3 regions of the Bacillus sp. LQ16 genome follow, and region 3 is predicted to be linked to each of the others. Evidence: a T-box and tRNA genes for the amino acid it is inferred to sense, from the RefSeq annotation. Region 3 holds a T-box; the other regions hold tRNA genes.
The links. The T-box of region 3 lies ahead of serS (serine--tRNA ligase). A T-box ahead of a tRNA ligase gene usually reads a tRNA of that ligase, here a tRNA-Ser.
Positions count from the first base shown of each region.

Region 1: it encodes a tRNA-Ser, which carries the amino acid that the T-box ahead of serS (serine--tRNA ligase) is inferred to sense. The anticodon was not compared.
Region 2: it encodes a tRNA-Ser, which carries the amino acid that the T-box ahead of serS (serine--tRNA ligase) is inferred to sense. The anticodon was not compared.

Region 1 is NZ_CM173491.1:4,743,778-4,757,105, forward strand. It holds gene AC3EMB_RS24030 (S8 family serine peptidase) at 1-1,808, shown strand, start outside; gene AC3EMB_RS24035 (L-lactate dehydrogenase) at 2,131-3,075, opposite strand; gene AC3EMB_RS24040 (TetR/AcrR family transcriptional regulator) at 3,496-4,095, opposite strand; gene AC3EMB_RS24045 (MFS transporter) at 4,419-5,642, shown strand; tRNA gene AC3EMB_RS24050 (tRNA-Glu) at 5,789-5,860, opposite strand; tRNA gene AC3EMB_RS24055 (tRNA-Ser) at 5,867-5,957, opposite strand; tRNA gene AC3EMB_RS24060 (tRNA-Asn) at 5,965-6,039, opposite strand; tRNA gene AC3EMB_RS24065 (tRNA-Ile) at 6,047-6,123, opposite strand; tRNA gene AC3EMB_RS24070 (tRNA-Gly) at 6,134-6,204, opposite strand; tRNA gene AC3EMB_RS24075 (tRNA-Lys) at 6,218-6,293, opposite strand; tRNA gene AC3EMB_RS24080 (tRNA-Thr) at 6,304-6,379, opposite strand; tRNA gene AC3EMB_RS24085 (tRNA-Phe) at 6,394-6,469, opposite strand; tRNA gene AC3EMB_RS24090 (tRNA-Asp) at 6,479-6,554, opposite strand; tRNA gene AC3EMB_RS24095 (tRNA-Met) at 6,558-6,634, opposite strand; tRNA gene AC3EMB_RS24100 (tRNA-Ser) at 6,663-6,755, opposite strand; tRNA gene AC3EMB_RS24105 (tRNA-Ile) at 6,773-6,849, opposite strand; tRNA gene AC3EMB_RS24110 (tRNA-Met) at 6,854-6,930, opposite strand; tRNA gene AC3EMB_RS24115 (tRNA-Ala) at 6,951-7,023, opposite strand; tRNA gene AC3EMB_RS24120 (tRNA-Pro) at 7,039-7,112, opposite strand; tRNA gene AC3EMB_RS24125 (tRNA-Arg) at 7,123-7,196, opposite strand; tRNA gene AC3EMB_RS24130 (tRNA-Leu) at 7,200-7,288, opposite strand; tRNA gene AC3EMB_RS24135 (tRNA-Gly) at 7,305-7,379, opposite strand; tRNA gene AC3EMB_RS24140 (tRNA-Leu) at 7,409-7,489, opposite strand; tRNA gene AC3EMB_RS24145 (tRNA-His) at 7,512-7,587, opposite strand; tRNA gene AC3EMB_RS24150 (tRNA-Thr) at 7,598-7,673, opposite strand; tRNA gene AC3EMB_RS24155 (tRNA-Val) at 7,678-7,753, opposite strand; rRNA gene rrf (5S ribosomal RNA) at 7,758-7,873, opposite strand; rRNA gene AC3EMB_RS24165 (23S ribosomal RNA) at 7,975-10,896, opposite strand; rRNA gene AC3EMB_RS24170 (16S ribosomal RNA) at 11,043-12,594, opposite strand; gene AC3EMB_RS24175 (MgtC/SapB family protein) at 13,000-13,328, shown strand, end outside.
Region 2 is NZ_CM173491.1:772,950-779,429, reverse strand. It holds gene AC3EMB_RS03930 (SH3 domain-containing protein) at 23-1,177, shown strand; gene AC3EMB_RS03925 (hypothetical protein) at 1,183-1,521, shown strand; gene AC3EMB_RS03920 (DUF3965 domain-containing protein) at 1,762-2,913, opposite strand; gene AC3EMB_RS03915 (CBS domain-containing protein) at 3,235-3,654, opposite strand; tRNA gene AC3EMB_RS03910 (tRNA-Glu) at 3,784-3,855, opposite strand; tRNA gene AC3EMB_RS03905 (tRNA-Asn) at 3,857-3,931, opposite strand; tRNA gene AC3EMB_RS03900 (tRNA-Ile) at 3,940-4,016, opposite strand; tRNA gene AC3EMB_RS03895 (tRNA-Trp) at 4,027-4,097, opposite strand; tRNA gene AC3EMB_RS03890 (tRNA-Thr) at 4,104-4,176, opposite strand; tRNA gene AC3EMB_RS03885 (tRNA-Phe) at 4,186-4,261, opposite strand; tRNA gene AC3EMB_RS03880 (tRNA-Asp) at 4,270-4,345, opposite strand; tRNA gene AC3EMB_RS03875 (tRNA-Met) at 4,349-4,425, opposite strand; tRNA gene AC3EMB_RS03870 (tRNA-Ser) at 4,445-4,537, opposite strand; tRNA gene AC3EMB_RS03865 (tRNA-Ser) at 4,592-4,684, opposite strand; tRNA gene AC3EMB_RS03860 (tRNA-Ala) at 4,705-4,777, opposite strand; tRNA gene AC3EMB_RS03855 (tRNA-Pro) at 4,793-4,866, opposite strand; tRNA gene AC3EMB_RS03850 (tRNA-Arg) at 4,877-4,950, opposite strand; tRNA gene AC3EMB_RS03845 (tRNA-Leu) at 4,954-5,042, opposite strand; tRNA gene AC3EMB_RS03840 (tRNA-Gly) at 5,059-5,133, opposite strand; tRNA gene AC3EMB_RS03835 (tRNA-Leu) at 5,163-5,243, opposite strand; tRNA gene AC3EMB_RS03830 (tRNA-Lys) at 5,259-5,334, opposite strand; tRNA gene AC3EMB_RS03825 (tRNA-Gln) at 5,339-5,413, opposite strand; tRNA gene AC3EMB_RS03820 (tRNA-Tyr) at 5,425-5,508, opposite strand; tRNA gene AC3EMB_RS03815 (tRNA-Val) at 5,517-5,592, opposite strand; rRNA gene rrf (5S ribosomal RNA) at 5,598-5,713, opposite strand; rRNA gene AC3EMB_RS03805 (23S ribosomal RNA) at 5,815-6,480, opposite strand, start outside.
Region 3 is NZ_CM173491.1:13,341-21,315, forward strand. It holds rRNA gene AC3EMB_RS00050 (23S ribosomal RNA) at 1-514, shown strand, start outside; rRNA gene rrf (5S ribosomal RNA) at 564-679, shown strand; gene AC3EMB_RS00060 (YaaC family protein) at 715-1,716, opposite strand; gene guaB (IMP dehydrogenase) at 1,832-3,295, shown strand; gene dacA (D-alanyl-D-alanine carboxypeptidase DacA) at 3,409-4,716, shown strand; gene pdxS (pyridoxal 5'-phosphate synthase lyase subunit PdxS) at 4,878-5,765, shown strand; gene pdxT (pyridoxal 5'-phosphate synthase glutaminase subunit PdxT) at 5,784-6,374, shown strand; T-box leader at 6,429-6,650, shown strand; gene serS (serine--tRNA ligase) at 6,702-7,975, shown strand, end outside.

The DNA of each region.
Region 1 (13,328 bases), 650 kb from region 3:
AAATCCCATTCTCTATTCGTGTATCAGAGCCTGGTATTGAAAATGCAATACTATCAAGAAAAGCAATTTCAACTGATACATCTAAATTTAATCCATACGGTGAATCGTATGTTCACGGGGCATTCCAATTAAACAGCGAACTTGAAACGTTAGATCTTATCGTAAAAGATTCCAAAACAGATAAAGCTCTGGGCTTCATTGGGACATTAAACACAAGTGGACTAAAAACTGATGTGTATTACTACTTAGACTCATTCTTTAATGGAAAAGTGTATCCTTTTACAAATGATCCTGCAAAACCAATTGGTGATGAGAAAATCAACTTACCAGAAGGAGACTACACAATTGAGTTTGTCGGTTATGATAAGGCTGGGAAAGCACGTGTAAAAGGTGATTATGTTGTAATTGATAATACCCCACCAGAAGTGAAACTAACTGGATTAAAACCTGGTATTTACGAGTTAAATGAAGAAAATTATACAGTAGAAGATGGCAAAAAAGCACTATGGATTAAAGGAAATGTATACGATTCAAACGTTGACTACTTAAAAGGAAAAGGATTAAACATTACGCAAGAAGCGAATGGCGTTATGTACTATGACTATTCTCCATACTTGCATAAGTTTTTACCGATTAATGCAAATGGCGACTTTAAAGTTGGCATTACACCTGACTCCTTCAGAACGGAAGGTCCAATGAACACAGGCGTATATATTTTCGATTATGCAACTGCAGGAGCTGACTATCCAAGCGGTGTAAATAACTACTGGTTTATCCCACAAGGTGCTCAATATGCGAAAGCTAGTTACGATAAAAAAGAATTATATAAAAATGACGAGTTCACAGTAACACTAAACGCAAAACACGTAAAACAATTTGTTGCTGGGCAATTTAATGTAAACTTCCTAGAGAAGAACTTCAAATTTGCAAATGCAAAATTTAATCCTGCTTTTGAAAAGCTACTTTCCGAAAAAGGAGTAACCGCAAAAGTAAATGAACCGAAACTAGAGGCAGGTTCGGTTACAGTTGGCGGCACTATCGATGACAAAAACTTTGCTGGATTAGATGGTGATTTCCCGTTCATTGATGTAACTTTCAAAGTAGAAAATGATGAATTTTATGAAGCAAACGCTCAATTAGAGTCACCAATTTTTGTTTACTGGAAACAAGGTGAATCAGAACCAAATAGAATGCGTGTACTTCAAGATCAAACATTCTCAGTTATGTCCTTAAATTCACTAGTAGAAGGAAATATTAAACCTGGTGCATTCTTAAATGAACGTGGATATTTAGATGAAAAGTTTGATTATGCAAAGCTTGGCGTAAAAGTATACGCAACTGATTCTTACCGTCATAAGTTTGAAGGTTCACTAGATAAATATGGGTACTTCAAACTAAATGGACTTCCAGTTAATAAACGCGACTATAACCTATATGTAGAAGTGCCAGGACATTTAACAAGCCGCCTAACAACGAAACTTGGTACTGAAAAAGACGGTAAGCTGCTTGGCCAATATTATTATGCAAGACCTGACGAAAACCTTGCCGGCGATGTAAATGCTGATAAAGTAATCGATATTAAAGATGCTGAAATTATCGCTAGCAACTATGGTAAAAAAGGACTAACTGTAAAAGACGGAGACCTTAATAAAGATGGGATTGTCGACGAAAAAGATATTCGCTTCGTTGAAAAGAACTTCTTGAAAAAAGGGCCAGATGCATCTAAATCACAAACACCTGTAGAAAAATCAAAAAGCGGTACACTGACAGATATTTTAAAGAAATTGGGATTAACGCCTAAAAAATGATAAAGTGAAACTTTAATCAGTGGGGGGTGTTCATCCCTCACTGATTATCAGCCCTCACCAATCGGGCTTTTACGGGCAGTTGATCACCAAACTAACTTCTTTGCTTTCGCTGCATTTTGAGGTGGGGATCTTACTGCCCGTTAATGCGGGATAATAAAGAGCACTCTACGTAAAGTAGAGTGCTCTTTTCTATAAACGACCCTTATCCAGCAAAAGGGGTATATTGGGGATATACAAGGGAAACCGGAAAAGGAATTTATATTAAATTATATAAGTTCAGAGGTAAGAAGCAGTTTCCCACCTCTGAATTATTTAGCAATTATTATAGTACTGGTTCCATTGTTTCTTTTAATACTTTTACAGAATGAGCGAATTTCGCTTTTTCATCTTCATTTAGCTCAAGTTCTACGATTTCACGTACACCTTCGCGGTTAATTACAGCTGGAACACCTACGTAAGCATCTTTCTCTCCGTATTGACCTTCAAGGTATGCAGATACAGTTAATACGCTGTTCTCGTTGTTTAAGATTGCTTTAGTTACACGAAGTAGTGACATACCGATTCCGTAGTAAGTTGCACCTTTACGCTCGATAATATGGTAAGCTGCATCACGTACGTTTTCGAAGATTTTATCTAAGTCTTCTTGATTGTACTGTTCGTTGTTAGCTAAGATTGTTTCTAGTTTTTGTACACCGATAGTAGCGTGGCTCCATACTGGAAGTTCAGTGTCACCGTGTTCACCAACGATGTAAGCATGAACGTTACGTGGATCTACATCTAAGTAGTCACCTAACATGTAACGGAAACGAGCAGAGTCTAAAGTAGTACCAGAACCGATTACGCGCTCTTTTGGTAAACCAGATTCTTTCCAAGTTACGTAAGTTAAAATGTCAACTGGGTTAGTTGCGATTAAGAAGATTCCATCGAATCCACTATCCATAATACCGCGAACGATTTGTTTAAAGATCTTTGTATTTTTCTCAACTAAGTCTAAACGAGTTTCACCTGGCTTTTGTGGTAATCCAGCAGTGATAACTACTAAATCTGCATCTTTACAATCTGCATAGCTACCGCTCCAAACTTTTGTTGGTGATGGAGAGAATGGTACCGCATGGCTTAAGTCCATTGCTTCCCCTTCTGCTTTTGCTTCATTAACATCTACTAATACGAACTCTTCAGCTACACCTTGGTTGATCATTGAGTAAGCGTAACTACAACCTACAGCTCCTGTTCCTACTAATACTACACGATTGATACCTTTTTTCATGGTAATTTCCCCTCTCTATTGTTCACATCTATTTTTTATGATTGTTTAAGTAATTAATTAAAATACTAATTTAATGTTGTTTAACTTCTTTACATTCATATTGTAGCACGTATTATTGTGAATTACTTCACAAATTATGACCTATTTGTGAACTTTTTCACATAGAGTGTAAAGTTATTAGAATAGGTGTGGAATCAATTTCAATGGAGGCGTTTTCTTTAGATTGTGAATAAAAAGAATGTGATTTGATTATTCCCTATAGCTAAATTCAATTTCTATAATCAAACTAACACATTATCTCCTTATACGCTGGACATCAGTTGGCCTATATAGACTACGGTGACATAAATGAATTAGCATATACTTTACCACCTCCCTTTTAACTATTACCGTATATTAATAAAAAGATATTATTCAAAATCATGCATTCTTTTCTAATAATAAACCATTCAATATAAGTGATAGGCTATGCAAAGCTTTAGACAAATGTGCTTCTGCATCTTCAGAATTCGCAATCCAACAAGCAAGGTCCACTAGTCCACCATTTATGAATCTTGCTAAAGCTTCGCAGTCCGTCTTTTCAATAATACAGTCTTTCATTAATTGCTGAAGCATCTCCGCCATCGTCGTTAAACATTGCGAATGCGATGATTGATAATAACTATTTCCTAATACTGCTGGTGCATCACGAAGTACAATTCGCTGAATTTCTGGATTAAGTGCCATCGTTAAATACGCACGACAACGTCCAACAAACCCTTCCCATTTTCCTTCCGCTTCATCTGATACTTTCCCTAATTTATTATCCATTTCGATATCAATTTCTTTTACAACTGCTTCTAACAATCCTTTTTTATCACCAAAATGATGATAAATTGCACCACGTGTTAAACCGACAGATGCTGTAAAATCATCCATAGACGTATTTACATATCCAACTGTACCAAAGGCCTCTCTTGCTGCACTCAGCAATTTAGCACGTGTTTCAGTAATCATTTCTGCTCTCGTTTTTTTAATCATCTTTTCCTCCTACTTCTATTCATTCTCTTTATTCAAAATGAATTGCACTATAGTATCGTTCTCTATATAAAAGAATAACTCCTTTAAACATCGGCTCTCTATCCAGAGATAAAACATTTCAATTGACATACGCACCGTATGTCAATATGATATTTACATACGGTGCGTATGTAAATTATTTCTAGCTTACAAGATAATATAACTTCTTACCTATATCCTACATTGACTCACTGTCCCTTTTTATAGAAGGTATTAATGAAACAAAGGAGGATTTAAAAGAATGAAGAATGTATATGCAAACGTCAAATACTTTGGTGATTATTATGTTTAATTCCTACCGTGAGATTTTCAGTGCTCCTGGTACAAAAGGATTCTCTTTAGCAGGGTTTATAGCTCGGATGCCCATATCAATGATGGGCATTGGTATTGTTACAATGTTATCTCAGTTACGTGGTGACTATTGGCTTGCTGGAGCTGTTGCAGCCACCTTTACATTATCATCTGCTTTACTAGCTCCTCATATTTCTCGGATGGCCGATCAATTAGGGCAATCTCGCATACTTCTTCCGACTACAGGTATCAGTGTTTTCTTTACGATCCTCTTACTTCTATGTACGAAATATGAAGCTCCTTATTGGACGCTATTTCTATCCGCCTTATGTGCAGGTTGTATGCCAAATATGTCAGCTATGGTACGTGCACGTTGGACTAAACTATACCGTGGATCCCATAAATTGCATACAGCATTTTCCTTTGAATCGGTCGTCGACGAAATTTGCTTCATAATTGGTCCTGTATTATCTGTCAGTTTAAGTGTTATGTTCTTCCCAGAAGCAGGGCCACTTTTATCATCTGTTTTTCTTACAATTGGGGTATGCCTATTCATCCTACAAAAAAGCACAGAACCACCTGTACACCCTGGCGACATTACAAACAAAGGAACAGTATTTAAAATTGGTTCTTTGCGAGTACTAGTATTCACACTCATTGCTATAGGTACTATCTTTGGCACAATAGATGTCGTTAGTGTAGCTTTTGCTGAACATCAAGGAAACGCAGTAACTGCTAGCTTTGTACTTTCTGTCTATGCAATCGGTTCATGCCTGGCAGGCCTTATTTTCGGTACTCTTAAACTCAATGCTCCACCCTATAATCAATTTTTAATAGCAGTCACACTTTCCATGATAACAATGCTGCCACTATTTTTCGTAAATACTATTGCTTGGCTAATAGTTATTGTCTTCTTTGCAGGACTATCTGTCGCTCCTACTATGATTATTACTATGGGGCTTGTGGAAAGAATCGTACCTGAATCAAAAATAACAGAAGGAATGACTTGGGCAATTACAGGACTTGGAATTGGAGTCTCCCTAGGATCAGCGATAGCTGGTTTAGTTATTGATAATTTTGGAGCTCGAGCAGGATTTAGTGTGGCTATTATAGCAGGAGGCCTTGCCTTCACTATTGCACTTTTAGGATACAAAACTCTTCACTTCGCATATAATCATGCTGTTATTAAACAAGATGGACATTCAATAGAGAGTTAAAACATGTTCAAAAAATAGGATTATCTCTTCTTATGCATGAGAAAAGGTAATCCTATTTTAAACTTATTATTTATAATCTGTCATAGCTTCTTCTATATCTATACACAACAAAAAAGAGATAGCAGTTTATGCTATCTCTTTTAGTATGACCCGTACGGGATTCGAACCCGTGTTACCGCCGTGAAAGGGCGGTGTCTTAACCACTTGACCAACGGGCCAATTACTGGCAGAGAAGAAGGGATTCGAACCCTCGCACCGCGTTCGCGATCTACTCCCTTAGCAGGGGAGCCCCTTGAGCCACTTGGGTACTTCTCTATAAATATGGCTCCGCAGGTAGGACTCGAACCTACGACCGATCGGTTAACAGCCGATAGCTCTACCACTGAGCTACTGCGGAACAATTATGGTGGGCCTAAATGGACTCGAACCATCGACCTCACGCTTATCAGGCGTGCGCTCTAACCAGCTGAGCTATAGGCCCATAATTGAAAAGCGGGTGAAGAGAATCGAACTCTCGACCAGAGCTTGGAAGGCTCTTGTTTTACCACTAAACTACACCCGCATTAAATTGAAAATGGTGAGCCATGAAGGATTCGAACCTTCGACCCTCTGATTAAAAGTCAGATGCTCTACCAACTGAGCTAATGGCTCATTTTGAAAGTGGTGCCGGCTAGAGGACTTGAACCCCCAACCTACTGATTACAAGTCAGTTGCTCTACCAATTGAGCTAAGCCGGCTTGCGACTTCAAAATGGTGGCTCGGGACGGAATCGAACCGCCGACACGAGGATTTTCAGTCCTCTGCTCTACCGACTGAGCTACCGAGCCTTATTAAAATGGCGGTCCCGACCGGGGTCGAACCGGCGATCTCCTGCGTGACAGGCAGGCATGTTAACCACTACACCACGGGACCATTTGGTTGCGGGGACAGGATTTGAACCTGCGACCTTCGGGTTATGAGCCCGACGAGCTACCGTACTGCTCCACCCCGCGATGATATAATATGTAATTTAAGAAAAAATGGAGGAGGTAGAGGGATTCGAACCCCCGCGCGACTCTCGCCGCCTGTCGGTTTTCAAGACCGATCCCTTCAGCCGAACTTGGGTATACCTCCGAGATATAAACCTTTAGTGGTGGACCTTGTAGGACTCGAACCTACGACCGGACGGTTATGAGCCGTCTGCTCTAACCAGCTGAGCTAAAGGTCCTTTATGGTAGCGGCGGAGGGGATCGAACCCCCGACCTCACGGGTATGAACCGTACGCTCTAGCCAGCTGAGCTACACCGCCATAAATGATATTAAAATAAGTGGAGCCTAGCGGGATCGAACCGCTGACCTCCTGCGTGCAAGGCAGGCGCTCTCCCAGCTGAGCTAAGGCCCCATGTTTTTGGGAATATCGGGAAGACAGGATTTGAACCTGCGACCCCCTGGTCCCAAACCAGGTGCTCTACCAAGCTGAGCCACTTCCCGTTAATAAAAGCGCGCCCGAGAGGAGTCGAACCCCTAACCTCTTGATCCGTAGTCAAACGCTCTATCCAATTGAGCTACGGGCGCATATGGTGCCGAGGGCGGGGGTCGAACCCGCACGGTGGTCACCCACCGCAGGATTTTAAGTCCTGTGCGTCTGCCTGTTCCGCCACCCCGGCATGTCATATTGAAAATTGGAGCGGAAGACGGGATTCGAACCCGCGACCCCAACCTTGGCAAGGTTGTATTCTACCACTGAACTACTTCCGCAAGACATGTTTGAGATATTTTATTAAAAGTGCGGGTGAAGGGAGTCGAACCCCCACGCCAAAGGCGCTAGATCCTAAGTCTAGTGCGTCTGCCAATTCCGCCACACCCGCATATTAATATTTTAAGAAAAAATGGGGCGACTGATGGGAATCGAACCCACGAATGCCGGAGCCACAATCCGGTGCGTTAACCACTTCGCCACAACCGCCATGATTTTCTGGTGCCGACTAGAGGACTTGAACCCCCAACCTACTGATTACAAGTCAGTTGCTCTACCAATTGAGCTAAGTCGGCTAAATGGTGGAGGATGACGGGATCGAACCGCCGACCCCCTGCTTGTAAGGCAGGTGCTCTCCCAGCTGAGCTAATCCTCCATTTGCCTGGCAACGTCCTACTCTCACAGGGACAAGGTCCCAAATACCATCGGCGCTAGAGAGCTTAACTTCCGTGTTCGGTATGGGAACGGGTGTGACCTCTCTGCCATCATTACCAGACTGTATTCATTTAAGACAAGAATTATTGTAACTCATTTAACTTCTAAAGTCAACAAGTTTTTTATATTCTTTCAAAACTAGATAACATTGCTTCATATTATATGGTTAAGTCCTCGATCTATTAGTATTCGTCAGCTCCACATGTCACCATGCTTCCACCTCGAACCTATCAACCTGATCATCTTTCAGGGATCTTACTAGCTTACGCTATGGGAAATCTCATCTTGAGGGGGGCTTCATGCTTAGATGCTTTCAGCACTTATCCCTTCCGCACATAGCTACCCAGCTATGCCCTTGGCAGAACAACTGGTACACCAGCGGTGCGTCCATCCCGGTCCTCTCGTACTAAGGACAGCTCCTCTCAAATTTCCTACGCCCACGACGGATAGGGACCGAACTGTCTCACGACGTTCTGAACCCAGCTCGCGTACCGCTTTAATGGGCGAACAGCCCAACCCTTGGGACCGACTACAGCCCCAGGATGCGATGAGCCGACATCGAGGTGCCAAACCTCCCCGTCGATGTGGACTCTTGGGGGAGATAAGCCTGTTATCCCCGGGGTAGCTTTTATCCGTTGAGCGATGGCCCTTCCATGCGGAACCACCGGATCACTAAGCCCGACTTTCGTCCCTGCTCGACTTGTAGGTCTCGCAGTCAAGCTCCCTTATGCCTTTGCACTCTACGAATGATTTCCAACCATTCTGAGGGAACCTTTGGGCGCCTCCGTTACACTTTAGGAGGCGACCGCCCCAGTCAAACTGCCCACCTGACACTGTCTCCCGGGTCGATAAGACCCGTAGGTTAGAATTTCAATACAGTCAGGGCGGTATCCCACCAGCGCCTCCACCGAAGCTAGCGCTCCGGTTTCAATGGCTCCCGCCTATCCTGTACAAACTGTACCAAAATTCAATATCAGGCTACAGTAAAGCTCCACGGGGTCTTTCCGTCCTGTCGCGGGTAACCTGCATCTTCACAGGTACTATAATTTCACCGAGTCTCTGGTTGAGACAGTGCCCAAATCGTTACACCTTTCGTGCGGGTCGGAACTTACCCGACAAGGAATTTCGCTACCTTAGGACCGTTATAGTTACGGCCGCCGTTTACTGGGGCTTCAGTTCAGAGCTTCGCTTACGCTAACCCCTCTCCTTAACCTTCCAGCACCGGGCAGGTGTCACCCCCTATACTTCGCCTTACGGCTTCGCAGAGAGCTGTGTTTTTGCTAAACAGTCGCTTGGGCCTATTCACTGCGGCTTTCCGTTAAGAAAGCACCCCTTCTCCCGAAGTTACGGGGTCATTTTGCCGAGTTCCTTAACCAGAGTTCTCTCGCACACCTTAGGATTCTCTCCTCGCCTACCTGTGTCGGTTTGCGGTACAGGCACCTTTTATCTCGCTAGAAGCTTTTCTTGGCAGCGGGGAATCAAAGACTTCGCTCCATAAGGAGCTTCCCCATCACAGCTCAGCCTTCACGATAAGCGGATTTGCCTACTTATCAGCCTAACTGCTTGGACGTGCACAACCAATCGCACGCTTCTTCTATCCTTCTGCGTCCCTCCATTGCTCAAACGATAAAGAGGTGGTACAGGAATATCAACCTGTTGTCCATCGCCTACGCCTGTCGGCCTCGGCTTAGGTCCTGACTAACCCTGAGCGGACGAGCCTTCCTCAGGAAACCTTAGGCATTCGGTGGACGGGATTCTCACCCGTCTTTCGCTACTCATACCGGCATTCTCACTTCTAAGCGCTCCACCAGTCCTTCCGGTCTGACTTCACTGCACTTAGAACGCTCCCCTACCACTGATACCATTGGTATCAATTCGCAGCTTCGGTGGTGTATTTAGCCCCGGTACATTTTCGGCGCAGAGTCACTCGACTAGTGAGCTATTACGCACTCTTTAAATGGTGGCTGCTTCTAAGCCAACATCCTAGTTGTCTAAGCAACTCCACATCCTTTTCCACTTAATACACACTTTGGGACCTTAGCTGGCGATCTGGGCTGTTTCCCTCTTGACTACGGATCTTATCACTCGCAGTCTGACTCCTAAGGATAAGTCATTGGCATTCGGAGTTTGACTGAATTCGGTAATCCGATGAGGACCCCTAGTTCAATCAGTGCTCTACCTCCAAGACTCTTACACTTAAGGCTAGCCCTAAAGCTATTTCGGGGAGAACCAGCTATCTCCAGGTTCGATTGGAATTTCTCCGCTACCCACACCTCATCCCCGCACTTTTCAACGTGCGTGGGTTCGGGCCTCCATTCAGTGTTACCTGAACTTCACCCTGGACATGGGTAGATCACCTGGTTTCGGGTCTACGACCACGTACTAAACGCCCTATTCAGACTCGCTTTCGCTGCGGCTCCGCCTCTTCAGCTTAACCTTGCACGGGATCGTAACTCGCCGGTTCATTCTACAAAAGGCACGCCATCACCCATTAACGGGCTCTGACTATTTGTAGGCACACGGTTTCAGGATCTCTTTCACTCCCCTTCCGGGGTGCTTTTCACCTTTCCCTCACGGTACTGGTTCACTATCGATCACTAGGGAGTATTTAGCCTTGGGAGATGGTCCTCCCAGATTCCGACGGAATTTCACGTGTTCCGCCGTACTCAGGATACATTCAAGAGAGAACGAAGTTTCGACTACGGGGTTGTTACCCTCTACGACGGACCTTTCCAGGTCGCTTCGTCTACCTCGTTCCTTTGTAACTCCGTATAGAATGTCCTACAACCCCAAGAGGCAAGCCTCTTGGTTTGGGCTATGTTCCGTTTCGCTCGCCGCTACTCAGGAAATCGCATTTGCTTTCTCTTCCTCCAGGTACTTAGATGTTTCAGTTCCCTGGGTCTGTCTTCCATACCCTATGTATTCAGGTAAGGATACCATACCATTACGTATAGTGGGTTTCCCCATTCGGAAATCTTCGGATCAAAGCTTACTTACAGCTCCCCGAAGCATATCGGCGTTAGTCCCGTCCTTCATCGACTCCTAGTGTCAAGGCATCCACCGTGCGCCCTTTCTAACTTAACCAAACTAAAAATTAAAAAATATGAGCTACACTGTTATCTAGTTTTCAAAGAACATACATTTATATATGAGAGATAGTTCTCTCAAAACTGAACAAAACGAAACACGGAAACTTATATTGATGAACAGCGTTCATCAATTCTCCATAGAAAGGAGGTGATCCAGCCGCACCTTCCGATACGGCTACCTTGTTACGACTTCACCCCAATCATCTGTCCCACCTTAGGCGGCTGGCTCCAAAAAGGTTACCCCACCGACTTCGGGTGTTACAAACTCTCGTGGTGTGACGGGCGGTGTGTACAAGGCCCGGGAACGTATTCACCGCGGCATGCTGATCCGCGATTACTAGCGATTCCAGCTTCATGTAGGCGAGTTGCAGCCTACAATCCGAACTGAGAACGGTTTTATGAGATTAGCTCCACCTCGCGGTCTTGCAGCTCTTTGTACCGTCCATTGTAGCACGTGTGTAGCCCAGGTCATAAGGGGCATGATGATTTGACGTCATCCCCACCTTCCTCCGGTTTGTCACCGGCAGTCACCTTAGAGTGCCCAACTTAATGATGGCAACTAAGATCAAGGGTTGCGCTCGTTGCGGGACTTAACCCAACATCTCACGACACGAGCTGACGACAACCATGCACCACCTGTCACTCTGCTCCCGAAGGAGAAGCCCTATCTCTAGGGTTTTCAGAGGATGTCAAGACCTGGTAAGGTTCTTCGCGTTGCTTCGAATTAAACCACATGCTCCACCGCTTGTGCGGGCCCCCGTCAATTCCTTTGAGTTTCAGCCTTGCGGCCGTACTCCCCAGGCGGAGTGCTTAATGCGTTAACTTCAGCACTAAAGGGCGGAAACCCTCTAACACTTAGCACTCATCGTTTACGGCGTGGACTACCAGGGTATCTAATCCTGTTTGCTCCCCACGCTTTCGCGCCTCAGTGTCAGTTACAGACCAGAAAGTCGCCTTCGCCACTGGTGTTCCTCCATATCTCTACGCATTTCACCGCTACACATGGAATTCCACTTTCCTCTTCTGCACTCAAGTCTCCCAGTTTCCAATGACCCTCCACGGTTGAGCCGTGGGCTTTCACATCAGACTTAAGAAACCACCTGCGCGCGCTTTACGCCCAATAATTCCGGATAACGCTTGCCACCTACGTATTACCGCGGCTGCTGGCACGTAGTTAGCCGTGGCTTTCTGGTTAGGTACCGTCAAGGTGCCAGCTTATTCAACTAGCACTTGTTCTTCCCTAACAACAGAGTTTTACGACCCGAAAGCCTTCATCACTCACGCGGCGTTGCTCCGTCAGACTTTCGTCCATTGCGGAAGATTCCCTACTGCTGCCTCCCGTAGGAGTCTGGGCCGTGTCTCAGTCCCAGTGTGGCCGATCACCCTCTCAGGTCGGCTACGCATCGTTGCCTTGGTGAGCCGTTACCTCACCAACTAGCTAATGCGACGCGGGTCCATCCATAAGTGACAGCCGAAGCCGCCTTTCAATTTCGAACCATGCAGTTCAAAATGTTATCCGGTATTAGCCCCGGTTTCCCGGAGTTATCCCAGTCTTATGGGCAGGTTACCCACGTGTTACTCACCCGTCCGCCGCTAACTTCTTGAGAGCAAGCTCTCAATCCATTCGCTCGACTTGCATGTATTAGGCACGCCGCCAGCGTTCATCCTGAGCCAGGATCAAACTCTCCAATAAAGTTAGTTTGTCTAGCATCTAAAAATAAAAATTGACGTTTCACGTTGTTTGTTTCGTTCAGTTTTCAAAGAACTACTTGGTCGCTCATTTGCGACTTCCTTATGTTAACATCTTCGTTTTTCGATGTCAACTAAGTTTTTCAATTTCTTTTTTGTCGTTTTCTGCGTTTCTGCATCAGCGACGGTTATTAATATATCATGGTGAAAAATGAAATGCAACACCTTTTATAAACTTTTTTTAAAACTGCCCACATTTCTTTTTTAATATCATATACTTAAACGAAATATCTCTTTCATGTATGAGTAATTCCTACATATATTTTATATAAAGTTACTCTATCAAAAAACGTTTCTTTCTATACTAAGCGTTTTATTCATATACCATATCATACAAGGAGGAATATATATGGACTATACCGATTTATTAATCAAACTAGGTCTCTCGGCGATTTTAGGGTTTGCCATTGGTTTAGAACGCGAATTAAAACGGAAACCACTTGGTTTAAAAACGTGTTTAGTTATTTCTATTATTAGTTGCCTCCTAACGATTGTTTCTATTAAAGCAGCTTATAACTTACCACATACCGATCATATGAATATGGATCCACTTCGACTTGCCGCTCAAATTGTATCAGGAATTGGTTTTTTAGGTGCTGGCGTAATTTTAAGAAGAGGCAACGATAGCATTGCAGGGCTCACGACCGCCGCTATGATCTGGGGTGCTTCTGGTATTGG
Region 2 (6,480 bases), 760 kb from region 3:
AACTAGAGGAGGTCTCTATTCCATGAATATGAAAGCTACTGCTTTAACAGCAACTACTGTAGCGATTGCTTCTTTACTTCCTTCTATGGGTGAAACAAATGTACAAAAAGCAAACGCTGAACAATTATCTAATGTTAAAACTGGGTATGTCAAAGTCGATCAAGTAGCATTACATACAGAAGATAACGTAAAGAGCACATCAATTGATACAATTCGCTTTAATACAAAAGTGAACATCCTTGAAACAACTAATGGTTGGTATAAAGTATCTGTTCATAATAAAGTAGGTTATGTACAAAAAGATGCTATTTTACTAAAAAACAAACTTCAATCTAATGATCAATACATCGTCAATGCTAATGCATTAAACGTTCGCTCTGAACCTAATTTAGAATCTTCCATTTTAGATGTATTACCAAATGGCAAGTTTATTACCGTTCAAGAAGATCAAGGCGAATGGTATAAAATATCACATAATGGCCAAACGGGTTACGTACAAAAAGCATTCATCTCTAATGGTTCACAACCCTTAGTAAAAGGAATCACCGTTCAAAATAATACAAAATATACTGTTGCAACACCTAATCTGAATGTACGTAGCAACACTAGTACAAGTAGCGCTCTACTCGGTTCATTACAAAACGGTACACAAGTACAAGTAGTAGAAACTGTAGGAACTTGGTATAAAATTCGTTTTGGCACAGGATACGGATATGTAGCAAAACACTATGTAGTACAAAATCAACCACAGGCTAAAACAGATCAGCCTTCATCTATTCCAGCTGCTTTCAAATTCCCTGCTCAAGGAAGAATTAGCTCAACCTTTGATATACGATGGGAACAAATGCATTATGGTATAGATATTGCTGCTCCAGGGAACGTCTCTATCCAAGCTGCTGCTGCAGGTAAAGTTGTGAAATCTTATTATTCAGCTAGCTATGGCAATGTTGTGTTCATTGCGCATCAAATCAATGGGAAATTATATACAACTGTTTATGCTCATATGAAGGATCGCACTGTACAAACTGGTGATCAAGTACAAGCTGGACAATTAGTAGGTCATATGGGCAACACAGGTCATTCATACGGGCAACATCTTCATTTTGAATTACATAATGGAGAATGGAATTTTGAAAAAACAAATGCAGTAAATCCACTGCCATATTTAGTTAGGTAAATTGTATGCCACGCAATATACCTCTTATAATTGAATACGCAGCCTTTTTAGGTTTAATCTGTTGTTTAATCATTTACAATACAAACATTGTATTTTTATCTATTATTATTGCTTTTGTTGCATTAGAAATTATGATGGAATCATTTCAAGTGCAACTAAAACAAAAAATTGCCCATATTTATAACGCTATATTTCTTTTGAGTGCTCTCATAACAAATATAATTAGTAATGGCTTTTATTTATCTACTGTATTTCCAGTATTCTTTATGGCTGTTTTATTATTTGTAGCTAGATATATTAATGTCCCTTATAACCAAAAACAAAAACAAGAACAAGAAGCTTAGAAAGAGGAGACACTGTGTACCAATCTTTCAAAGATGCTCCAATAAAATACATATTGCATTTGTATAAGAAAGCCAATACTTTTTTTGGTATACAAGGAAGTTATACTGCACAACTTCTCCTATATGGAATGTTGTTTCTTGTTTTAATCACTTTCTCCTTGTTTTACTAACAAAAAAGGATCTCACATAAACTGGAGATCCTTTTTAATTTATATTAATTTTTCATATCGAAAATATTGTTTATCCACAAGCATATTTTTCATAAATAAAGCTCAGATTATATTTTTTCTCTAAGCTCATTCGTTGTTCGTCATCGCACCAATAGAAAAGAATATCATGAATCGTTGCGTAACGCTTATTTTTAAGAAATAGCCTAAAGAATGATGGTAAACAATCATGTAATTGTATAAATATATAATTGCGTAGTGTTTCTTCTTTATATTCAATGCCCTTACAAATATACAGTAATTCTTCACAATAATATGCATGCTGTGGAACTTGTATCATCTCGAAAAATGGCACATAAGATAGTAGCTTTCCAATAAAATGACCGTATCGATCCATTACTCCTATCGTCATATGCTCCATCATTTCTTTCATTACATATAAATAATCATCTACATGTGTTGTCTTTAATGGGTCTAAGCGATCGGAAATTTGAGATAATACAGCTCTTTGACATGCTAAAACTGCCTGACTAGGTCCATAATATGATAGGAAATCTGTACACTTACGATATTTCCGTAATAAATCATGTGTATATAAATCATATACGAAAGTATTACAATACATTGCTAAACTCATCATATCACTATTTAATTGCTCTTTTGATAATGATTTCGCTCTCTTACACATATAAAAGAATGTAAATTCCAATACTTCTTTATGAGATAATAAATGTTTACAATCGGTTATACATTTCTCATTAAATTTAACTCTATCCCAAATTTCAATATCCCTATCTGTCAATTCACCTATACGATATTTAATAATTAAATAGTTTAAAGCAACTGATTGCGTCAAAAGATCCCATGTTTCATATTCCAATGAAGTATGAACAAACTCAGCTAATCCTTGTGCTATCATAAAAGCATTTGCCTCTTCATACCAACCAATCTCTTGGCATAAGCGAAGAATACGCACTAAAGTTGGAATTTCATCTTTATGAAACTGCGGTAAATTCTTTACTTTATTCATGCCATATACGATAAATGCCGCTAAATTTTCTTCTTTATAAAATTCTTTCTCTTTCCATACTAATATAGTTCGTTCTTTCCCCTCACCTTTTGGGTGACAAGGTACAAGCAAAGAAAATAATTCAGCAAAATTATTTGGTTCTATATATGTATCTGTAACCAAATTCCAATTTGGATCGCCCTGTACAGCCTTCATATAATTCCCCTTCCCTTTTCATCTATGTAGGAAATATTAATTTATTATCGTACCACTAAAAATTAATATTGTTATATTCAAAATCCCTCATAATACTTATATCTATCAGTATATCATCTTTTCTCTTATTAAAAATGAAGAATAACAAATTTAAAAAAACTGTGGAAATTATTAACCATATCCTTATTATATAATGTCTCAGATACATCACGCTAACATATTAGTTTAATCCATATATACTAGAATAATGCATCTGAACTTTATATATAATTTAGCTCTTTATGAGTGACCATTAAAATCTCGGTTAATTAAAGTTTCAATTTACTCTGTACGCTCTGAGATTTCGCTCAAGGCAAATCCAGCTTGATCATCTGCCGATTCCCTTATAGCTAAATCTCCTAGTGCTAACATGCCAATAAGCTGACCACTATCAACTACTGGTAACCGTCTAATTTGATACTGTGCCATTAGCTCTGTAGCTTTTTCAATAGAATCATTTGGAGAAACTGAGATAATATTTGTTGTCATTACATTTGTAATTTTATTAGATCCAGGATGTTTTTCAGCAATCCCTCGAACAACTAAATCTCGATCAGTAACAAGCCCAACAACCTGCTCATTTTCAACAACAGGAATTAACCCAACCGATTCTTCCTTCATTTTTACAGCTGCCTCATATACATTGTCTAGCGGTGTACAATGTACAATATGGGTACTCATTAAGTCTCTAACTCGTGTCATTATTTATTTCCTCCTTTTTATACATACCATAGCTTTTCCAAAATTCCTTTATTTATTTCTGGAAAGTAAAATGATAAAAAGGATCAACAAAATAAAAAAGAGCCAGCATAATGCTGACTCTTTTTTGTATGACCCGTACGGGATTCGAACCCGTGTTACCGCCGTGAAAGGGCGGTGTCTTAACCACTTGACCAACGGGCCATGGCTCCGCAGGTAGGACTCGAACCTACGACCGATCGGTTAACAGCCGATAGCTCTACCACTGAGCTACTGCGGAATAATATATGGTGGGCCTAAATGGACTCGAACCATCGACCTCACGCTTATCAGGCGTGCGCTCTAACCAGCTGAGCTATAGGCCCATATACTTTACAGGGGCAGTAGGAATCGAACCCACACTGGAGGTTTTGGAGACCTCAGTTCTACCTTTAAACTATGCCCCTAAATGATGCCGGCTAGAGGACTTGAACCCCCAACCTACTGATTACAAGTCAGTTGCTCTACCAATTGAGCTAAGCCGGCATAAAAAAATGGTGGCTCGGGACGGAATCGAACCGCCGACACGAGGATTTTCAGTCCTCTGCTCTACCGACTGAGCTACCGAGCCAACATAAATGGCGGTCCCGACCGGGGTCGAACCGGCGATCTCCTGCGTGACAGGCAGGCATGTTAACCACTACACCACGGGACCATTTGGTTGCGGGGACAGGATTTGAACCTGCGACCTTCGGGTTATGAGCCCGACGAGCTACCGTGCTGCTCCACCCCGCGACAATATTAAATTAAAAAATGGAGGAGGTAGAGGGATTCGAACCCCCGCGCGACTCTCGCCGCCTGTCGGTTTTCAAGACCGATCCCTTCAGCCGAACTTGGGTATACCTCCATGAAGGAAAAAAATAAATATTTTATTATTATATGTCTAAACCATTTTTAAAAATGGAGGAGGTAGAGGGATTCGAACCCCCGCGCGATTCTCACCGCCTGTCGGTTTTCAAGACCGATCCCTTCAGCCGAACTTGGGTATACCTCCGAGACATATATTAAATAAAGTGGAGCCTAGCGGGATCGAACCGCTGACCTCCTGCGTGCAAGGCAGGCGCTCTCCCAGCTGAGCTAAGGCCCCATGTTTTTTTGAATATCGGGAAGACAGGATTTGAACCTGCGACCCCCTGGTCCCAAACCAGGTGCTCTACCAAGCTGAGCCACTTCCCGTTAATAAAAGCGCGCCCGAGAGGAGTCGAACCCCTAACCTCTTGATCCGTAGTCAAACGCTCTATCCAATTGAGCTACGGGCGCATATGGTGCCGAGGGCGGGGGTCGAACCCGCACGGTGGTCACCCACCGCAGGATTTTAAGTCCTGTGCGTCTGCCTGTTCCGCCACCCCGGCATGTCATATTGAAAATTGGAGCGGAAGACGGGATTCGAACCCGCGACCCCAACCTTGGCAAGGTTGTATTCTACCACTGAACTACTTCCGCAAGACATGTATGAGTTATTTTATTAAAAGTGCGGGTGAAGGGAGTCGAACCCCCACGCCAAAGGCGCTAGATCCTAAGTCTAGTGCGTCTGCCAATTCCGCCACACCCGCATATTTTATTAAAAATGGTGAGCCATGAAGGATTCGAACCTTCGACCCTCTGATTAAAAGTCAGATGCTCTACCAACTGAGCTAATGGCTCTTAATGGCTGGGCTAGCTGGATTCGAACCAGCGCATGACGGAGTCAAAGTCCGTTGCCTTACCGCTTGGCTATAGCCCATTAATTAAGAATGGTGGAGGGGGGCAGATTCGAACTGCCGAACCCGAAGGAGCGGATTTACAGTCCGCCGCGTTTAGCCACTTCGCTACCCCTCCGACATATATGGTGGAGGATGACGGGATCGAACCGCCGACCCCCTGCTTGTAAGGCAGGTGCTCTCCCAGCTGAGCTAATCCTCCATTTTGCCTGGCAACGTCCTACTCTCACAGGGACAAGGTCCCAACTACCATCGGCGCTAGAGAGCTTAACTTCCGTGTTCGGTATGGGAACGGGTGTGACCTCTCTGCCATCATTACCAGACTGTATTCATTTAAGACAAGAATCATTTTAACTCATTTGCTTTTAAAAGTCAACAAGTTTTTTATATTCTTTCAAAACTAGATAACATTGCTTCATATTATATGGTTAAGTCCTCGATCTATTAGTATTCGTCAGCTCCACATGTCACCATGCTTCCACCTCGAACCTATCAACCTGATCATCTTTCAGGGATCTTACTAGCTTACGCTATGGGAAATCTCATCTTGAGGGGGGCTTCATGCTTAGATGCTTTCAGCACTTATCCCTTCCGCACATAGCTACCCAGCTATGCCCTTGGCAGAACAACTGGTACACCAGCGGTGCGTCCATCCCGGTCCTCTCGTACTAAGGACAGCTCCTCTCAAATTTCCTACGCCCACGACGGATAGGGACCGAACTGTCTCACGACGTTCTGAACCCAGCTCGCGTACCGCTTTAATGGGCGAACAGCCCAACCCTTGGGACCGACTACAGCCCCAGGATGCGATGAGCCGACATCGAGGTGCCAAACCTCCCCGTCGATGTGGACTCTTGGGGGAGATAAGCCTGTTATCCCCGGGGTAGCTTTTATCCGTTGAGCGATGGCCCTTCCATGCGGAACCACCGGATCACTAAGCCCGACTTTCGTCCCTGCTCGACTTGTAGGTCTCGCAGTCAAGCTCCCTTATGCCTTTGCACTCTACGAATGATTTCCAACCATTCTGAGGGAACCTTTGGGCGCCTCCGTTACACTTTAGGAGGCGACCGCCCCAGTCAAACTGCCCACC
Region 3 (7,975 bases):
TTAGTGATCCGGTGGTTCCGCATGGAAGGGCCATCGCTCAACGGATAAAAGCTACCCCGGGGATAACAGGCTTATCTCCCCCAAGAGTCCACATCGACGGGGAGGTTTGGCACCTCGATGTCGGCTCATCGCATCCTGGGGCTGTAGTCGGTCCCAAGGGTTGGGCTGTTCGCCCATTAAAGCGGTACGCGAGCTGGGTTCAGAACGTCGTGAGACAGTTCGGTCCCTATCCGTCGTGGGCGTAGGAAATTTGAGAGGAGCTGTCCTTAGTACGAGAGGACCGGGATGGACGCACCGCTGGTGTACCAGTTGTTCTGCCAAGGGCATAGCTGGGTAGCTATGTGCGGAAGGGATAAGTGCTGAAAGCATCTAAGCATGAAGCCCCCCTCAAGATGAGATTTCCCATAGCGTAAGCTAGTAAGATCCCTGAAAGATGATCAGGTTGATAGGTTCGAGGTGGAAGCATGGTGACATGTGGAGCTGACGAATACTAATAGATCGAGGACTTAACCATATAATATGTAGCAAATGTTATCTAGTTTTGAAGGAATATGCCTTCATAGTTTGGTGATGATGGCAGAGAGGTCACACCCGTTCCCATACCGAACACGGAAGTTAAGCTCTCTAGCGCCGATGGTAGTTGGGACCTTGTCCCTGTGAGAGTAGGACGTCGCCAAGCAACTAAAAACACAAGTCTTTTGACTTGTGTTTTTTTTATTTCCCATGAAATAGGTTAGGTTCTGTTAGTAAAAATGATGAAATATAGTAAGGGATTTTTTGAGCAGAAATATTAAGAAATTGATAAATAAATGGATAATCTTCAGAGCCATAGCTTCCAAGTAAGTCATACCACCAATCTGTTTCATATCTAGAAATCATGCTTAAATTATAGAGCAATAAATAATGAACGAGGAGTTCAGGTAATACTGGTTTAGGATTTCTAGGATCAGTTGTAAGTGGTAAATAATAAGTATTAGTAAGGTATTCATAGTATAAAGGAGTACTGTACATAGGATTCCATGATTGAATTGGCGCCGTAAAAAGTAAATTCGATTCATTAGTTTTCTCAGGTACATGTTGCATTGATAAATGCTTACAAGATGTTTCAATGTAGCGAGAAAATCTCTCTTTAGTCATATGTAATCGATCTAGTAGGTCTCCTGAAAAGGACAGCTCATTTTTAATTGTTGAATCGATTTTATATAAAGTTGATCCTTTTTGACTATAGCGGAACAAATTTTGTAATTCTGGAATATTTCCCATTAGTTCTAACATGTTAAATTTTTCTGCTTCTAAGTGTTTCATGTGAAACAGTTGTTCTGCAACATGAGTAAACAATCCGTTTTTTTGTACCTTCACCTCATCTTCTAAAAATTGATACCCTTGTTTTTTTCGTTTGCGAGTTGTAACGCCATGAGCTAAAACAGTAGTGGATTCAGGATAGTTAGGATCAATGGTTAGTAGACATGCTTTAAAAAGTTGGCTAATTCCATAAAATAACAACATTGGTTGAATGGAAAATGGAGCTGTCTTATATAATTCATAATAATTTTTCCCGTGTTCTAAGTAATAAATAAAGGGATAACAATTTTCAAAACTTTTTTTTTCGGCATCCTGAATAGAGGATTTTTCATAACAACGGGCAAGATAACGTTGTACGTTTTGAGATGAAAAAAAGAAACTTAACTGCTGCCAAGTGCAAGATGTTTGATGCATATATTACGCTCCTTTTATTGTCTAAAAATTCTAACATATATATACGTCCTTGACAGTATTTTAACCAATTGATAAGCTACTAATAATAATTTCTGGTATCATAGGGGGAACAATTATGTGGGAATCTAAATTTGTTAAAGAAGGTTTGACTTTTGATGATGTATTACTTGTACCAGCTAGGTCAGATATATTACCAAGAGAAGTAAGTGTTAAAACAGTTTTATCTGAAAGCTTACAGCTAAACATCCCGTTAATTAGTGCAGGAATGGATACAGTAACAGAAGCTGACATGGCTATTGCAATGGCTCGCCAAGGTGGTTTAGGAATTATTCATAAGAATATGTCTATTGAGCAACAAGCAGAGCAAGTTGATAAAGTAAAGCGCTCTGAAAGCGGCGTTATTTCAGATCCTTTCTTCTTAACTCCAGAACATCAAGTATATGATGCAGAACATCTTATGGGAAAATATCGTATCTCAGGTGTACCGGTTGTAAATAATTTAGATGAGCGAAAATTAGTTGGTATTATTACAAACCGTGATATGCGCTTCATCCAAGACTACTCAATCAAAATTTCTGACGTAATGACAAAAGAACAATTAATTACAGCTCCAGTTGGTACTACACTGGAAGAAGCTGAAAAGATCCTACAAAAGTATAAAATTGAAAAACTCCCTCTTGTTGATAATAACGGTGTATTACAAGGGCTGATTACAATAAAAGATATTGAAAAAGTAATTGAATTCCCAAACTCTGCTAAAGATAAGCAAGGACGCTTATTAGTTGGAGCGGCAGTTGGTGTAACAGCTGATGCTATGCTTCGTATCGATGCATTAGTAAAAGCTAGTGTAGATGCAATTGTACTTGATACAGCTCATGGGCATTCTAAAGGCGTTATTGATAAGGTAAAAGAAGTTCGTGCTAAATATCCATCATTAAATATTATCGCTGGAAATGTTGCTACAGCTGAAGCAACGAAAGCATTAATTGAAGCTGGTGCAAACGTAGTTAAAGTTGGTATTGGACCAGGTTCTATTTGTACAACACGTGTTGTAGCTGGTGTTGGTGTACCACAATTAACAGCAGTTTATGATTGTGCAACCGAAGCTCGTAAACACGGTATTCCAGTTATTGCTGATGGCGGTGTTAAGTACTCTGGTGATATGGTTAAAGCTTTAGCAGCAGGAGCACATGTTGTTATGCTAGGTAGTATGTTTGCTGGTGTTGCCGAAAGTCCTGGAGAAACTGAAATTTACCAAGGTCGTCAATTTAAAGTGTATCGTGGTATGGGTTCTGTCGGTGCGATGGAAAAAGGAAGTAAAGATCGTTACTTCCAAGAAGGAAATAAAAAACTTGTTCCAGAAGGTATTGAAGGACGAGTACCATATAAAGGACCTTTAGCAGATACGGTTCACCAATTAGTTGGTGGCTTACGTGCAGGTATGGGATATTGCGGAGCACAGGATTTAGAATTCTTACGCGAAAATGCACAATTCATTCGTATGTCAGGTGCAGGCTTACGTGAAAGTCATCCTCATCACGTACAAATTACAAAAGAGGCTCCAAACTACTCATTATAATGTCTTATATACAAATAGACAGAGATTTGATATCTCTGTCTATTTTTTTTTGATTATGTTAGAATAACGGTTATGTGAGTACATAGATATTGGGGGTAGCAAAAGTGAAAGGTATGTTTTGCAAAAGATTCATTGCTTTGGTAACAGTGCTTACACTAGCTTGTAGCATTTTTATGCCATATAGCAATGCATCAGCTGAAACAGGAGCCGCTTTAAACATTGAAGCAGGCGCGGCAATTTTAGTAGAAGCGAATTCTGGGAAAATTTTATATCAAAAGAATGCAGATGAATTATTATCCATTGCTAGTATGACAAAGATGATGAGTGAATATTTAGTTCACGAAGCAGTGGATAAAGGAAAACTTAAGTGGGACCAGAAAATTAAGGTTTCTGAATATGCATATAAGGTTTCACAAGATGCTTCATTATCAAATGTTGCATTAGAAAATGGTGGCTCTTATACAGTAAAAGAGTTATATGAGGCAATGGCAATCTTTTCTGCAAATGGTGCAACAATTGCATTAGCAGAAGCAATTGCAGGTAAAGAAGTAGATTTCGTAAAAATGATGAATGATAAATCGAAAGAACTAGGGTTGAAAAATTATAAATTTGTCAATTCTACAGGTTTAACGAATAAAGATTTAAAGGGAATGCACCCTGAAGGAACAACAGCAGATGAAGAAAATAAAATGTCTGCAAAGGATGTTGCAACTTTAGCACAACATTTAATTAAAGATTATCCAAAAGTGTTAGATACAGCAAAAATTCCTAAAAAAGAATTCCGTCCAGAAAAAGAGAAGTTTGCAATGTCAAACTGGAACTGGATGTTAAAGGGCTTAGTTAAAGAATATGATGGCGTAGATGGTCTGAAAACAGGCTCAACTCCAGAAGCAGGAGATTGCTTCACTGGTACGGTTGAAAGAAACGGTATGCGTTTTATTTCTGTAGTTATTAAAACAAGTTCTCATACAGCACGTTTTGATGAAACAAAGAAGCTATATGATTATGGATTTGCTAACTTTGAAGTGAAACAAATGTATAAAAAAGGTTCTTCAGTAAAAGGACAAGAAACAGTAAGAGTAGAAAATGCGAAAGATAAAGATGTAGCAGTTCAAACGAAACAAGCTATTTCACTTCCAGTGCCAAAAGGAAGTAAAGATGTTTATAAAACAGAATTAAAAGAATCAAGTAAGGGACAAGAAGCACCTATTAAAAAGGGAGCTGCGCTTGGTCAAATGGTAATTACGCCAAAAGATACAAACGACCCTGGATTTTTAACTGGTAAGTCGTTGCAAGTGGATCTTGTAACAACATCTGAAGTAGAAGAAGCAAACTGGTTTACTCGTGCTATGCGCGGAATTGGTTCATTCTTTAGTGGTATGTGGAATAGTGCTGTTGATACAGTAAAAGGTTGGTTTTAGAAGCTCCTCATGGTAGGGGCTTTTTTTTTATTCCTATTTTTCATACCGACTTTATGAAAAAGTAGTAGACAAGCATCTGATAGTTAGTGGTAGAATGTAAGAGTATTCTTAATTTTCGCCTTTAACGGGGGAAAGCAATTCACCTAGGGGGGTTTTTGTACATGACAAATGTAACAGGGACAGAGCGTGTAAAACGTGGAATGGCAGAAATGCAAAAAGGCGGCGTTATTATGGACGTAATTAACGCTGAACAAGCAAAAATTGCAGAAGAGGCAGGCGCAGTTGCCGTTATGGCATTAGAGCGTGTACCAGCAGACATTCGTGCAGCAGGTGGCGTTTCTCGTATGGCAGACCCAACAATCGTTGAAGAAGTTATGGGTGCAGTGTCAATTCCGGTTATGGCAAAATGCCGTATCGGTCACCTTGTAGAAGCACGTGTATTAGAATCATTAGGGGTAGACTATATCGATGAGAGTGAAGTATTAACTCCTGCTGATGAAGTATACCATTTAAATAAACGTGATTACACAGTTCCATTTGTATGTGGTTGCCGTGATATCGGAGAAGCTGCACGTCGTATTGCAGAAGGTGCATCTATGCTTCGTACAAAAGGTGAACCAGGAACAGGAAACATTGTAGAGGCAGTGCGTCATATGCGCCAAGTCAATGCAGAAATCCGTCAAGTTGCGAGTCTACGTGAAGATGAGTTAATGACATATGCAAAAAATACTGGTGCTCCTTACGAAGTATTACTTGAAATTAAACGTCTTGGTCGCTTACCAGTTGTAAACTTTGCGGCAGGTGGTATAGCAACGCCAGCAGATGCTGCATTAATGATGCAACTTGGTGCTGATGGGGTATTTGTTGGATCTGGTATCTTCAAATCAGAAAACCCAGAGAGATTTGCACGTGCAATTGTTGAAGCAACGACTCATTATGAAGATTACGAACTAATTGCAAGTCTTTCTAAAGGATTAGGTAATGCAATGAAGGGTATCGAAATTTCAACGTTATTACCAGAACAACGCATGCAAGAGCGTGGATGGTAATTAAAGGAGAACTTTAAAATGGTGAAAATCGGTGTACTAGGTCTTCAAGGTGCAGTTCGTGAACATGTAAAATCAGTTGAAGCAAGTGGTGCAGAAGCTGTTGTTGTAAAGCGTATAGAGCAACTTGAAGAGATTGATGGTCTTATTTTACCAGGCGGTGAAAGTACAACAATGCGCCGTCTTATTGATAAGTATGCTTTCATGGAACCACTTCGCACATTTGCAAAGTCTGGTAAACCAATGTTTGGTACATGTGCAGGGATGATTCTTCTTGCGAAAACACTTATTGGCTATGAAGAAGCACATATTGGTGCTATGGATATTACAGTTGAGCGCAATGCGTTCGGACGCCAAAAGGATAGTTTTGAAGCTGCGCTTTCAATTGAAGGCGTGGGTGAAGACTTCGTTGGTGTATTTATCCGTGCGCCGTATGTTGTAGAAGTAGCTGATAATGTTGAAGTGCTTTCTAAGCATGGTGACCGAATGGTAGCGGTAAGACAAGATCAGTTTTTAGCTGCTTCATTCCATCCAGAATTAACAGATGATCATCGTGTAACAGCATACTTTGTTGAAATGGTAAAAGAAGCGAAAATGAAAAAAGTTGTATAAGTAACTTGCAACTTGTATAAGATTATAGTAAATTGATGGTAACAATTTTATAAAATAAGCGTGTTGATAGGAAATAGTAACAAATGTTGTTTCTTATAGAGAGTCGATGGTTGGTGGAAATCGATAGAAACAGTTTGTGAATCCATCCTGGAATGGAATGTGGAACATCTTTTGGATTAGTAAGCATTCCCGGTGAAGAGCCGTTATTTCTACTTGAGAGGAAAGCGGTAATGCTTTCAACTAGGGTGGCAACGCGGGTTAACTCCCGTCCCTTTATATAGGGACGGGAGTTTTTTGTGTTTTATAAAATAAAAGGAGGAGTATATAATGCTTGATATTAAATTTTTACGTACAAACTTTGAAGAAGTAAAAGCGAAATTACAGCATAGAGGTGAAGATCTAACTGATTTCGGACGTTTTGAAGAACTTGATACGAGAAGAAGAGAACTACTTGTTCAGACAGAAGAATTAAAAAGTAAACGTAATGAAGTGTCTCAACAAATCTCTGTATTAAAGCGCGAAAAGAAAGATGCAGAAGCTCTAATTTTAGAAATGCGTGAGGTTGGAGAAAAAGTAAAGGATTTTGATAACGAACTTCGCACAGTTGAAGAAGACTTAGAAAGATTAATGTTATCTATTCCAAATATCCCTCATGAGTCTGCTCCAGTCGGTGAAACAGAGGATGATAATGTAGTAGCGCGTACTTGGGGAGAAGTAAAAGAATTTACTTTTGAACCAAAACCACATTGGGATCTTGCTACTGATTTAGGAATTTTAGATTTTGAACGCGCTGGGAAAGTAACAGGAAGCCGCTTCGTATTTTACAAAGGTGCTGGTGCAAGATTAGAGCGTGCTTTAATTAGCTTTATGCTTGATCTTCATACTGATGAGCATGGATATGAAGAAGTATTACCTCCATATATGGTAAACCGTGCAAGTATGACAGGAACAGGACAACTTCCAAAGTTTGAAGAAGATGCATTCCGTATTGAAAGTGAAGATTATTTCTTAATTCCAACAGCTGAAGTACCTGTAACGAATATGCATCGTGATGAGATTTTAAATAAAGAGCAATTGCCTATAAGATATGCTGCATTTAGCTCTTGCTTCCGCTCTGAAGCAGGTTCAGCTGGTCGCGATACACGCGGTTTAATTCGCCAGCATCAGTTCAATAAAGTAGAGCTTGTGAAGTTCGTAAAACCAGAAGATTCTTATGAAGAGTTAGAAAAATTAACAAATGATGCAGAACGCGTGTTACAATTATTAGAGTTGCCATATCGCGTTATGAGCATGTGCACAGGCGATTTAGGATTTACAGCAGCGAAGAAATACGATATTGAAGTATGGATTCCAAGCTATGGCACATATCGTGAAATTTCTTCTTGTAGTAATTTTGAAGCTTTCCAAGCGAGACGTGCAAATATCCGTTTCCGCCGTGAGCCAAATGGAAAACCAGAACATGTCCATACATTAAATGGATCTGGTCTTGCAATTGGACGTACGGTTGCAGCTATTTTAGAGAACTACCAACAAGAAGATGGTACAATTATAATTCCAGAAGTTCTTCGCCCTTATATGGGAGGAAAAACAGTTATTAAGTA